DNA from 2 places in the Paenarthrobacter sp. genome. Region 1 is predicted to be linked to the other one. Evidence: riboswitches for the same ligand, from Rfam matches in the RefSeq annotation. Region 1 holds a riboswitch; the other holds the start of a gene.

Region 1 (4,973 bases):
CACGACGTCGAAGACCATGCCGGATTTTCCAAAGATGTGGGAAGCGATGCTGCAGTCAAGCGATGCCAACGTCGATCTTGATGAGGCCAGCAACTAACCATGGGCCGTGACGCACGCTCCTGGGACGAATCCGATGTACGGATCCGTCCCAGCAAAAAAGGATCCAGGCCCCGTACCAAGGATCGTCCCAGTCACGATGACGCCGTAATAGGCAGGATCATCACTGTTGACCGCGGACGGTACAGGGCGATTGTGGGCGAAGATTCCGCCGACGAACGCATCGTTATCGCAGCCCGCGCCCGTGAACTTCGGCGGAATCCCGTTGTCCCCGGCGACTTTGTCGCATTGGTGGGTGACGTCTCAGGGTCTCCCGACACGCTGGCACGCCTGGTCCGGGTGGAAGAGCGGAAAACCCTCCTTCGCCGGAGCGCTGACGACACAGACCCCATCGAACGGGTGGTTGTAGCCAACGCCGATCAGCTCGTGGTGGTTGTTGCGGCGGCCAACCCGGAGCCACGCACTGGATTCATCGATCGCGCCCTGGTTGCAGCGTACGACGCCGGTATCGAGCCGTTGCTGCTCATCACCAAGGCGGACGTGAAGGATCCGGCGGAACTTCTGGCCAATTATCTGAGCTTGGACTTTCCCGTGATCATCAGCCGGACCGCTGACTCCGAGGCAGGCGGCATCGATGCCCGCTCGGATGACGGGCTTTCAGCCCGGCTGGACAAAGCCGCCGTGTCCCAACTCCGCTCGCACCTGGGTGGAAAAGTCACTGTCATGCTCGGTCACTCCGGGGTGGGCAAATCCACCATGGTCAACGCCCTGACAGGGGCAGAGCGGGCCACTGGAGGCGTCAACGCGGTGACGGGCCGGGGCAGGCACACGTCATCTTCGGCTTTGGCGCTGAAGCTCGACGACGCACCGTCCGGCAGCTGGATCATCGATACTCCAGGCATCCGTTCCTTCGGCTTGGCGCATGTGGATCCGGACCGGATTCTTCATTCCTTCCCGGATCTTGAACCTGGCACGGAGACCTGTGACCGTGGCTGCAAGCACGGTGCCGCTGCCACCAATTGCGGGCTGGATGCATGGGTGAACGATGGTCATGCAGGGCCATCAGGAGTAGCCCGGTTGGCCTCCTTGCGCCGCTTGCTGGGTGCAGACCCAAGGCTCGAAGCGAAAGAGACCAAGGAACTGGGCACTGTCAACTGATCATTGCCGGCTTCACGTCCCCAACGCATTGTCCGATTCAGGATAGTTTGGTGGCATGACCCATCCCGTTTCCACCTACAACGATGACCTGCGCCTTGCCCACGTCCTCGCTGATTCAGTCGATGCCCAGACCATGGATCGCTTCAAGGCACTGGACCTGCAGATCGAAACCAAGCCCGACCTCACACCTGTCACTGACGCTGACAAGGCAGCTGAGGAAGCAATCCGCGGGCAGTTGTCCCGCTCACGTCCACGGGACGCGGTCCTCGGTGAGGAGTTCGGCAGCAGTGGTCACGGGTCACGTCGCTGGATCATCGACCCCATCGACGGCACCAAGAACTTCGTCCGCGGCGTCCCGGTGTGGGCGACGTTGATTGCCCTCGTGGATGAAGGGGAACCGGTGGTGGGCGTTGTTAGTGCGCCGGCGTTGGGCAAACGATGGTGGGCTGCCAAGGACATGGGCGCCTACATGGGCCGCTCCCTCGCCTCGGCGACACGGCTCAAGGTGTCCAACGTTTCCCGCCTGGCCGATGCTTCCATGTCGTATTCCAGCCTTTCGGGGTGGAAGGAACGGGGCAACCTGGATCAGTTCCTGGGGCTGACGGAGGACATCTGGCGCACACGCGCCTACGGCGACTTCTGGTCCTATTGCCTTGTAGCCGAGGGTGCGGTTGATATCGCCTGCGAGCCTGAACTTAACCTCTACGACATGGCAGCACTCGTCCCGATCGTGACAGAGGCCGGCGGTCGTTTTACATCCTTGGAAGGCGAAGACGGTCCGTTTGGCGGTAACGCCCTGGCCACCAACTCGATCCTGCACTCCGAAGTTCTCAAGCGCCTCAACCCCGGATTGGACGATCTTCTCTAAACTTTCCACGCCTGTCCCACCCAAGCAGCGGCGGAATTTTCGGCGGCGGATGACCCCTTTTGGGGGTCTCCGCCGTTTTTTATTCGGCGAAAAAGGGATTTGGCATCCGACGTAACAAAGGGCTTAACAAAAGGCAGTGGCTTTGGAAGCGTCCCCGGATGTGCCTTAGCCTTTTTTACAGGTCACGAGTGCCAGCGCTAAACCCCGGTTTGCTGGCCGGCAACCCTCCATTCGCGGTGGGGTGCCCCGGGTGACGACCGGGCCGGTCCGGAACGGATGCGGCAAGCGCGGATCCCCCTATGGGGGTCCCTCTTGAGTGAGGTTCCATGAGCACTGTCACGTTCAACCCCAACACTATTCCGTCCTTTGCCGAAGAATCCGCAGCAGAGACGACCACCGCTGCGCGTCCGCTTGCCGCGGTCACTGGCGCTGAGCTGCAGGCTCCGCTGATTCAGGGTGGCCATGTCCGTTACGCAAACTTGGACTACGGCGCATCGGCTCCGGCTTTGACCATCGTCTCGGCCTACCTCAACGAGGTCCTGCCCTACTACGCCAGCGTTCACCGGGGCGCCGGGTACGCCTCCCAAATCAGCACGTCGGTGTACGAGAACTCAAGGAACATCGTCCGTGATTTCGTCGGCGGGCGGGCTGATGACTCAGTAATCTTCACGCGGAACACCACAGACTCTTTGAACCTCCTGGCCGGATGCCTCCCACAGGTGGACGGCGAGGTTGCAGGTGAAGTCCTCTACTTGGACATCGAGCACCACGCCAACTTGCTTCCGTGGCAAGGAGTCCCCCACCGCAGCGTCGTCGCAGCACCAACCCTGGCCGGGACACTCGACAAGCTGGAGGCCGAACTTGCCCAGGGCGGGGTCAGCCTGCTGGCCGTGACGGGCGCCTCGAATGTGACCGGGGAGATCCTTCCCATCGCCCGCCTTGCTTCGCTTGCCCACGAATACGGCGCACGAATCGTGGTGGACGCTGCGCAGCTCGCACCGCATCGCCGGATCAACATCACCGAGGCGGACGTCGACTACATCGTCTTCTCCGGACACAAGCTCTATGCCCCCTTCGGCGCGGGTGTCGTTGTGGGTCGTCCAGACTGGCTCGACGCCGGCATACCGCACCTTGCCGGAGGCGGGGCGGTACGTGAAGCGCGCCTGGACTCGGTCAGCTGGGCCGCGGGCCCGGCGCGCCACGAGGGCGGCTCCCCCAACGTGCTGGGCGCCGCGACACTTGCTCGCGCCGCCCAAGTCCTCGCAGGGTTGGACCAGGACGCGTGGCACGCCCACGAGTCCGCCATCCGCTCGTACCTGGTGCAGGGCCTGGAGGCCATCGATGGCGTGACCGTCCACAAGATCTTCGCTGACTCCCTGGACACCATCGGTGTGGTCAACTTCTCCGTAGAAGGATTCGACGCCGGACTGGTTGCGGCTTACCTGGCGGCCGAGCACGGCGTTGGCCTCCGCGATGGCCGGTTCTGCGCCCACCCTCTCCTAAAACGCCTCGGGCTCCCGTCCGGATCCTTGCGCGCCAGCTTCGGCGTCGGCTCCCGGTTGGAGGACGCCACCAGGCTGCTCGCAGGCATCGAAGGACTCAAGCGCGACGGACTGGGCTGGGACTATGTGGTGGACGAGGGCCGTTGGGTTCCTGCAAATGACCATCGCAGCTACCCCGAATGGGCCCCGAACACTCCCGGCACTGCGGGCGCAGCCCCCTGCACTGTGGACTAGAAGCACTGCGGACTAGAGACACTGCGGTAAATTCGTAGGGTACTTTTAGGGACCCTTTGAAGGAGCTTTTCGTGGCCCTGCGTTCACCCGCTGCCTCCAGCGGACAGCCACGCACTCCCGGACCAACCGGGCCGCGTGGTCCAAGGCTGCATGCTTCCCGCCGGCAGGAACTCGGTCAGAGCTTTCAGGACGGCGGCGAACACTATGACCGCGTGCGGCCCGGCTACCCCGCCGATTCCGTGGACTGGCTGCTTCCTCCAGGGGCGCGATGCGCAGCCGACCTCGGAGCAGGCACAGGAAAGTTCACGGCACTCCTCGTTGAACGCGGCCTGGAGGTCACTGCCGTCGATCCTTCTACGGACATGTTGGAGCAATTGCGAAAGTCCTTCCCCTACGTCAACGCGCTGGAGGGAACGGCCGAGGCAACTGGACTGACGGACTCAGCATTCGACGTCGTCAGCGTTGCCCAGGCTTGGCACTGGTGCGAACCCATCGCGGCGAGCACGGAGATCGCCCGGATCCTGCGGCCCCACGGGACCTTGGGGCTGATCTGGAATCAATTGGACACTTCAATTCCGTGGGTTCACCGCCTCTCGCGCATCATGCATGCAGGCGATGTCCACAAGCCCGGATTCCGGCCAGTCATCGGCCCGGAGTTTGAAGGTTTGGAAAGTCATCTGACCCGGTGGGAGGATGCCCTGACGCCGGAGGACATCATGGAACTGACCAAGTCCCGCAGCTACTATCTCCGCGCCAACGACGCCACGCGAGCGAAAGTCATGGGCAACCTGGAGTGGTACCTCTTGGACCACCTCGGCCATGCCCCTGGTGAAACCATCGGGTTGCCGTACATGACGCAGACCTGGCGGGCAGTCAAGGTTCAGGGTTCAACGCCACGGTAGGCTTAGGGGGTGAAGACCAGTACGCCCTCCTCCTCGATCGAGGACTACGTCAAGGTCATCTACTCCTACACGGAGTGGCAGGACAAGCCAATTACGTCGTCCCAGCTTGCCCAGCGCCTGGGAGTGGCTAACTCCTCGGTGTCCGAGATGGTGCGCAAACTCAAGGACCAAGGCCTGGTTGACCACCAACCCTACAGCGCCATCAGGCTCACCCCCCAGGGCATGCGGCTCGCACTGTCCATGGTGCGCCGG
Region 2 (4,973 bases), on a different contig from region 1:
GGGTGACAGCTCTCTCTCCACGGAGACAGTCCGGAGGATCCGGTTACGGCGGCAGCAGTTGCGGGCTCCCTACGCCGGAAGTCCCGGGGATGTGGTCCGCAACCTCCTGGCCGTCCAGTCACAGGAGTTTCCCTATGCCAGGTGGACTCTTGCGCAGAGAAGCTCCAGCGCTTCATCGATGGTCACGGCGGCAGACGTTGAGCAGGCCGTAGCCGACGGGACCATCCTGCGGACGCATATCCTCCGGCCTACGTGGCACTTTGTGCACCGGGACGATCTCGGCTGGTTGATGGCATTGTCCGCAGACCGCCTTCACCAAGGCAACAAGGGCATGTACCGCCAAACAGGAATCGATGAGGAGTCTGCCGCCAAGAGTGGCCGGATCCTGGCCGCTGCCGTGGCGGACGGAACTCACAAGACGCGCGAGGAGCTGGCGGGAGTCTTGGGACAGTCAGGATTTCCCAGCAAGGGCCTGGGCCTCATTTACCACCTCATGCACGCGGAGATCCGCGGTGTCCTGGTCAGCGGCTCACCCGTACGCTCCGCAGGAGGCGCCCTGAAACAGACCTATGCCCTGTTCGACGAACGCGTACCGGACCGGGTTCTTTCACCGCTGACCGCAGAAGGCCGCGAACAGGCTCTTGGACGGTTGGCACTCCGTTACTTCACCAGCCGGGGACCCGCCACCGTCAAAGACTGCGCGGCGTGGTCCGGGTTGACCATGAAGGACGTAAAGCGGGGAATCGAGGTGGCAGGTGAGATGTCTCCCGGGAGTTTGGGCGTTATCGAGTTGGAGGGTCTCGAGTTCCATCTGGCCTCGGAGGAGGTGGAAGCTCTGGCGAGTGGTGTTCAACCTTCGCCCGCGGAAGATCCCGTGGTTCCCCGCATGGACCTCATCCAGTGCTACGACGAATACGTGATGGGCTACTCACAGTCGCGTCATTTCCTTGGTGGAACGGCGCCGTACTTCCCCGAGGACAGCGGGCCCATGCACGTGGTCCTGCTGGACGGCAGGTTGGCCGGATGGTGGCGCCACGGATTCTCCGGCGGGGCCTGCGAACTGGACGTCCGAATGAACCGTCCCCCCACTGCGGAAGAGCAGGAGGCCTTGCAGTCCGAGGTGGATCGCTACGGCCGTTCCCTCGGTATGGAGACCAAGCTGGTCTGAGGTAGCCGTTTTGCTTTCGCGGGGCAGGACTAAGCTGGTAGGAGACCTAGGAGGCCTGCACTGTGAACAATCTGATCTTCTGGATCATCGTCTGCTCGTGGCTGATTCCACTCGGGATCCGCATGTACAACCGATCCCGGGCGCGTCGGATTCAGGATAATAACTTCCGCAGCCCCGGCTACCCGCCGCAGAACTATCCAGGTCAGGGATACCCGGACCAGGGTTATCCGAGTCAGGGATACCCGACGCCGAATTACCCCGGGTACCCGCCCGAACCAACCGTCATCCGCCCCGCGGATACGACACCGCAGGCCGGTCCGCCGTCGAACCCGTCATCCCCGGCACCGTTCCCCTCAACGGGTGGTTCGGAACCGCAGGGCTACCGGGCGCGCAAACTCGCCGAGCTGGACACGAAGTTCAGCAACGGCGAGATCGCCATGGAGGACTACATGAAGCAGCGCGGCGAAATCATGAACGGCTGAGCCTTAGGCGAAGAATGATTCGCGGAGTTGCGCCGAGAGCTGGCCAATCTCAGTGAGGAAGCCATCGTGACCAATCGGCGCCTCTATGAGGTGGACCAGTACATCCCCGGGTAGCGCCGCGGCAAGTTCCCGCGACTGCGCAGGGAAGTAGAGCCTGTCACTGTCCACGGCCGCCACGAAGAACTCAGCCGTGGTGCGCGACAACGCCTGTTCCAAGGAGCCGCGGCCACGCGTGACGTCGTGGGACATCAAAGCTTCGGTGATGGCGATGTAGCTATTGGCATCAAAACGGCGGACCAGCTTTGTTCCCTGGTGGTCCAAGTAGCTTTCCACCTGGTAACGGCCACGCTCCCCCAACACCGCAGCGGCGAGCGGTTTCTCCTGATGCTGGGCTTCCCTGCCGAAGCGGAAATCCAGCTCCAAGGCTGAGCGGTAAGTGATGTGGGCGATGCGTCGGGCCAGCGCCAAACCATGTTCAGGGGCAGCGCCACCGTAATAGTCGCCATTATTGAAGTTCGGGTCCTGCCTGATGGCCAAGGTTTGGGCCTGGGCAAAAGCAATCTGCTCGGCCGTGCTGTAGGCACCCACCGAAATTACGGCGCAGCGTTTAACCCTGTCGGGGAACGTGGCAGCCCATTCAAGGGCCCTGGCACCGCCCATTGAACCGCCCAACACGGCATGCCAGGCATCGATTCCCAGGGCATCGGCGAGGCGCGCCTCAGCCTCCGTGCTGTCGCGCAGCGTGACCAACGGAAAACGTGAGCCCCAAGGGCGTCCATCCGGTGCCTCTGATGATGGGCCGGTGCTACCGTAACAGCCGCCCACGATGTTGATGGAGATGACGAAGAACTTGTTGGTGTCGATCGTGGCACCCGGCCCAACGAGTTGCTCCCACCAACCCTCCTCGTCAGTGGCTCCACGGGCTACGTGAGTGCTGCCCGTGAGCGCATGCTGGATGAGTACGGCATTGGAGGCATCGGCGTTCAGCTGCCCCCAGGTCTCATACGCCAGGACAACGTCGGGGAGGAATCCGCCCGCTTCAAGTTCCAGCGGTCCGATGCCGGCGTACTTGACGGTTCCGTCTGCTTCTCCGGATTTTGGAAGGGCTGTAGCAGTAATGGTCATTCCTTTGACACCTTAACCTCGCGCTTGCCCGTCGCCTTGCGTGCGAACAGGCCAGGTCTTCACCCGGGGCACCCCACCGCGGAGGAGGGTTGCCGGCCAGCAAGCCGGGGCTGTGTGCTGGCACTCATGACCTAATACGAAGAGTCTAGGAAACGCAGGGCGGTTCTGGCGAAGAATGTGACAACAGTGTGACGGTTTGGGGTGACTTCGTTCACGAACGAGCACCCGGAACTGCCGCCCGGCGAATAATCGTCGACGCGGGCGGCAGTCGGGCTGAAACTCTTAAGCCGCGGCGTTAGGCGCCCTTGGCGGCCCGGAAGCCGGCTTCGAGGTCGGCGATGATGTCATCGACGTGCTCGATGCCCACGGACAAGCGCACAAGGCCAGGGTTGACGCCTGCGGCCACCTGCTGTTCCACTGTCAATTGGCTGTGCGTGGTCGACGCCGGGTGGATGACCAGCGAGCGGACATCACCGATGTTTGCCACGTGTGAGTGCAGCTCCAGGCCGTCCACGAAGCGCTTGCCCGCTTCTACGCCGCCCTTGATATTGAAGGCCACAATGGCGCCTGTGCCCTTGGGACCGTACTTCCGGCCACGGTCATACCACGGGCTGGACGGCAAGCCCGCATACGCGACCGATTCGACGTCGTCGTGGTTTTCAAGCCATTCCGCCACCTTGGTGGCGTTGGCAACATGACGTTCCACGCGCAGGCTCAAGGTCTCCAGGCCCTGCGCAATAAGGAAGGCGTTGAACGGGGATACGGCAGAGCCTAGGTCGCGAAGCAACTGGACGCGGGCCTTGAGGATGTAGGAGAGGTTGGCGCCCAGCGCACCGTCTTTGCCGAGGTCCCTGGCGTAGACCAGACCGTTGTAGCTGGGGTCAGGGGTATTGAATCCAGGGAAGCGCTCCGGGTCCTTGCCGAAGTCGAAGTTGCCGGAGTCCACAATCACACCGGCGATTGCGGAACCGTGACCACCCAGGTATTTGGTTGCCGAGTGGACCACGATGTCCGCTCCCCACTCGATGGGACGGATCAGGTAGGGCGTGGACAGCGTGTTGTCGACGATGAGCGGCACGCCGGCCTCGTGGGCGGTGCGGGCGATGCCCTCGATGTCCAGCACATCCTGGCGGGGGTTGGACACGACCTCACCGAAGAACAGTTTGGTGTTCGGCTGGACTGCGTCACGCCACTGGTCCAGGTTGTCCGGATCCTCCACGAACGTGACCGAAATGCCAAACTTCTTCAGCGTGTGCGCCAGCAGGTTGTACGTGCCGCCGTACAGGCTGGGGCTTGCTACGATATGCTCGCCCGCCTCTGCGATATTCAGGATGGCGAACGTCTCCGCAGCCTGTCCCGAACTGAGCAAGAGGGCACCCAGTCCGCCTTCAAGGCTCGCGACGCGCTGTTCCACTGCATCCTGCGTCGGGTTGCCGATCCGGGTGTAGATGGGGGCGAGCTCGGCCAGGGCAAAGCGATTTGCGGCACTCTCGGCACTGGGAAACACGAAGGACGTGGTCTGGTAGATCGGAAGCGAGCGCGCTCCGGTGGCGGCATCAGGCTCCTGGCCTGCGTGGATCTGGCGGGTTTCGAAAGACCATCCTTGGGACATGGAGTTCTCCTGTTCGTGACGCATGGGATTAGCAGGCAATGTGAAACGGTGTGAGCTGGGGCCAGTCTAAGAACTGTCCGGAGGCGAAGACAGCTTTGTGACGCCAGAGGAATCTTTCGGACTTCCCGAGTGCCTCCATGACGCCCGCCGCCGAACGGTTATACACATCCCACCTTAGTTAGGCTTGACTTAGCTGAGACCCCGATCACAAAGTGCCAAGATGAAGCCATGCGCATGGATCACGTCTCTTACGCCTGTGAACGAGATGGCCTTTTGGCCACTACCGAACGAATTTCCGCGGCATTGGGAGTGGACGCTGTCCGGGGCGGAGTGCACCCGCGCTTCGGTACCCGGAACATGATCATTCCCCTTGCGGATAACAAGTACCTGGAAGTGGTGGAGGTCCTGGATCACCCCGCTTCCGACAAAGCACCCTTTGGCCAGGCCGTCCGTGCCCGCTCGGCTGCCGGTGGTGGATGGATGGGCTGGTGCGTCGCCGTTGACGACCTTGCACCGTTCGAAGACCGCCTTGGCCGCTCGGCCGTTCCGGGCAACCGCAAGTTCCCCGACGGGCGCGAACTGGTGT

What was found. A riboswitch is a leader RNA that binds a small molecule or an ion and turns the genes downstream of it on or off. The one in region 1 is predicted to bind S-adenosylmethionine.
Region 2: it holds a riboswitch for S-adenosylmethionine, as region 1 does, so the genes downstream of both, RIF72_RS03600 (homoserine O-acetyltransferase) here and RIF72_RS00725 (aminotransferase class V-fold PLP-dependent enzyme) in region 1, are expected to answer to the same signal.

Annotation. Positions count from the first base shown of each region.
Region 1 covers NZ_JAPSHI010000001.1:152,588-157,560, forward strand. Annotated here, with positions in the region: gene aroA (3-phosphoshikimate 1-carboxyvinyltransferase) at 1-97, shown strand, start outside; gene RIF72_RS00715 (ribosome small subunit-dependent GTPase A) at 100-1,215, shown strand; gene hisN (histidinol-phosphatase) at 1,271-2,083, shown strand; SAM riboswitch class IV at 2,264-2,377, shown strand; gene RIF72_RS00725 (aminotransferase class V-fold PLP-dependent enzyme) at 2,410-3,819, shown strand; gene RIF72_RS00730 (class I SAM-dependent methyltransferase) at 3,897-4,721, shown strand; gene RIF72_RS00735 (metal-dependent transcriptional regulator) at 4,731-4,973, shown strand, end outside.
Region 2 covers NZ_JAPSHI010000003.1:9,140-14,112, reverse strand. Annotated here, with positions in the region: gene RIF72_RS03610 (winged helix DNA-binding domain-containing protein) at 1-1,168, shown strand, start outside; gene RIF72_RS03605 (hypothetical protein) at 1,231-1,650, shown strand; gene RIF72_RS03600 (homoserine O-acetyltransferase) at 1,654-2,775, opposite strand; SAM riboswitch class IV at 2,791-2,907, opposite strand; gene RIF72_RS03595 (bifunctional o-acetylhomoserine/o-acetylserine sulfhydrylase) at 3,071-4,411, opposite strand; gene RIF72_RS03590 (VOC family protein) at 4,616-4,973, shown strand, end outside.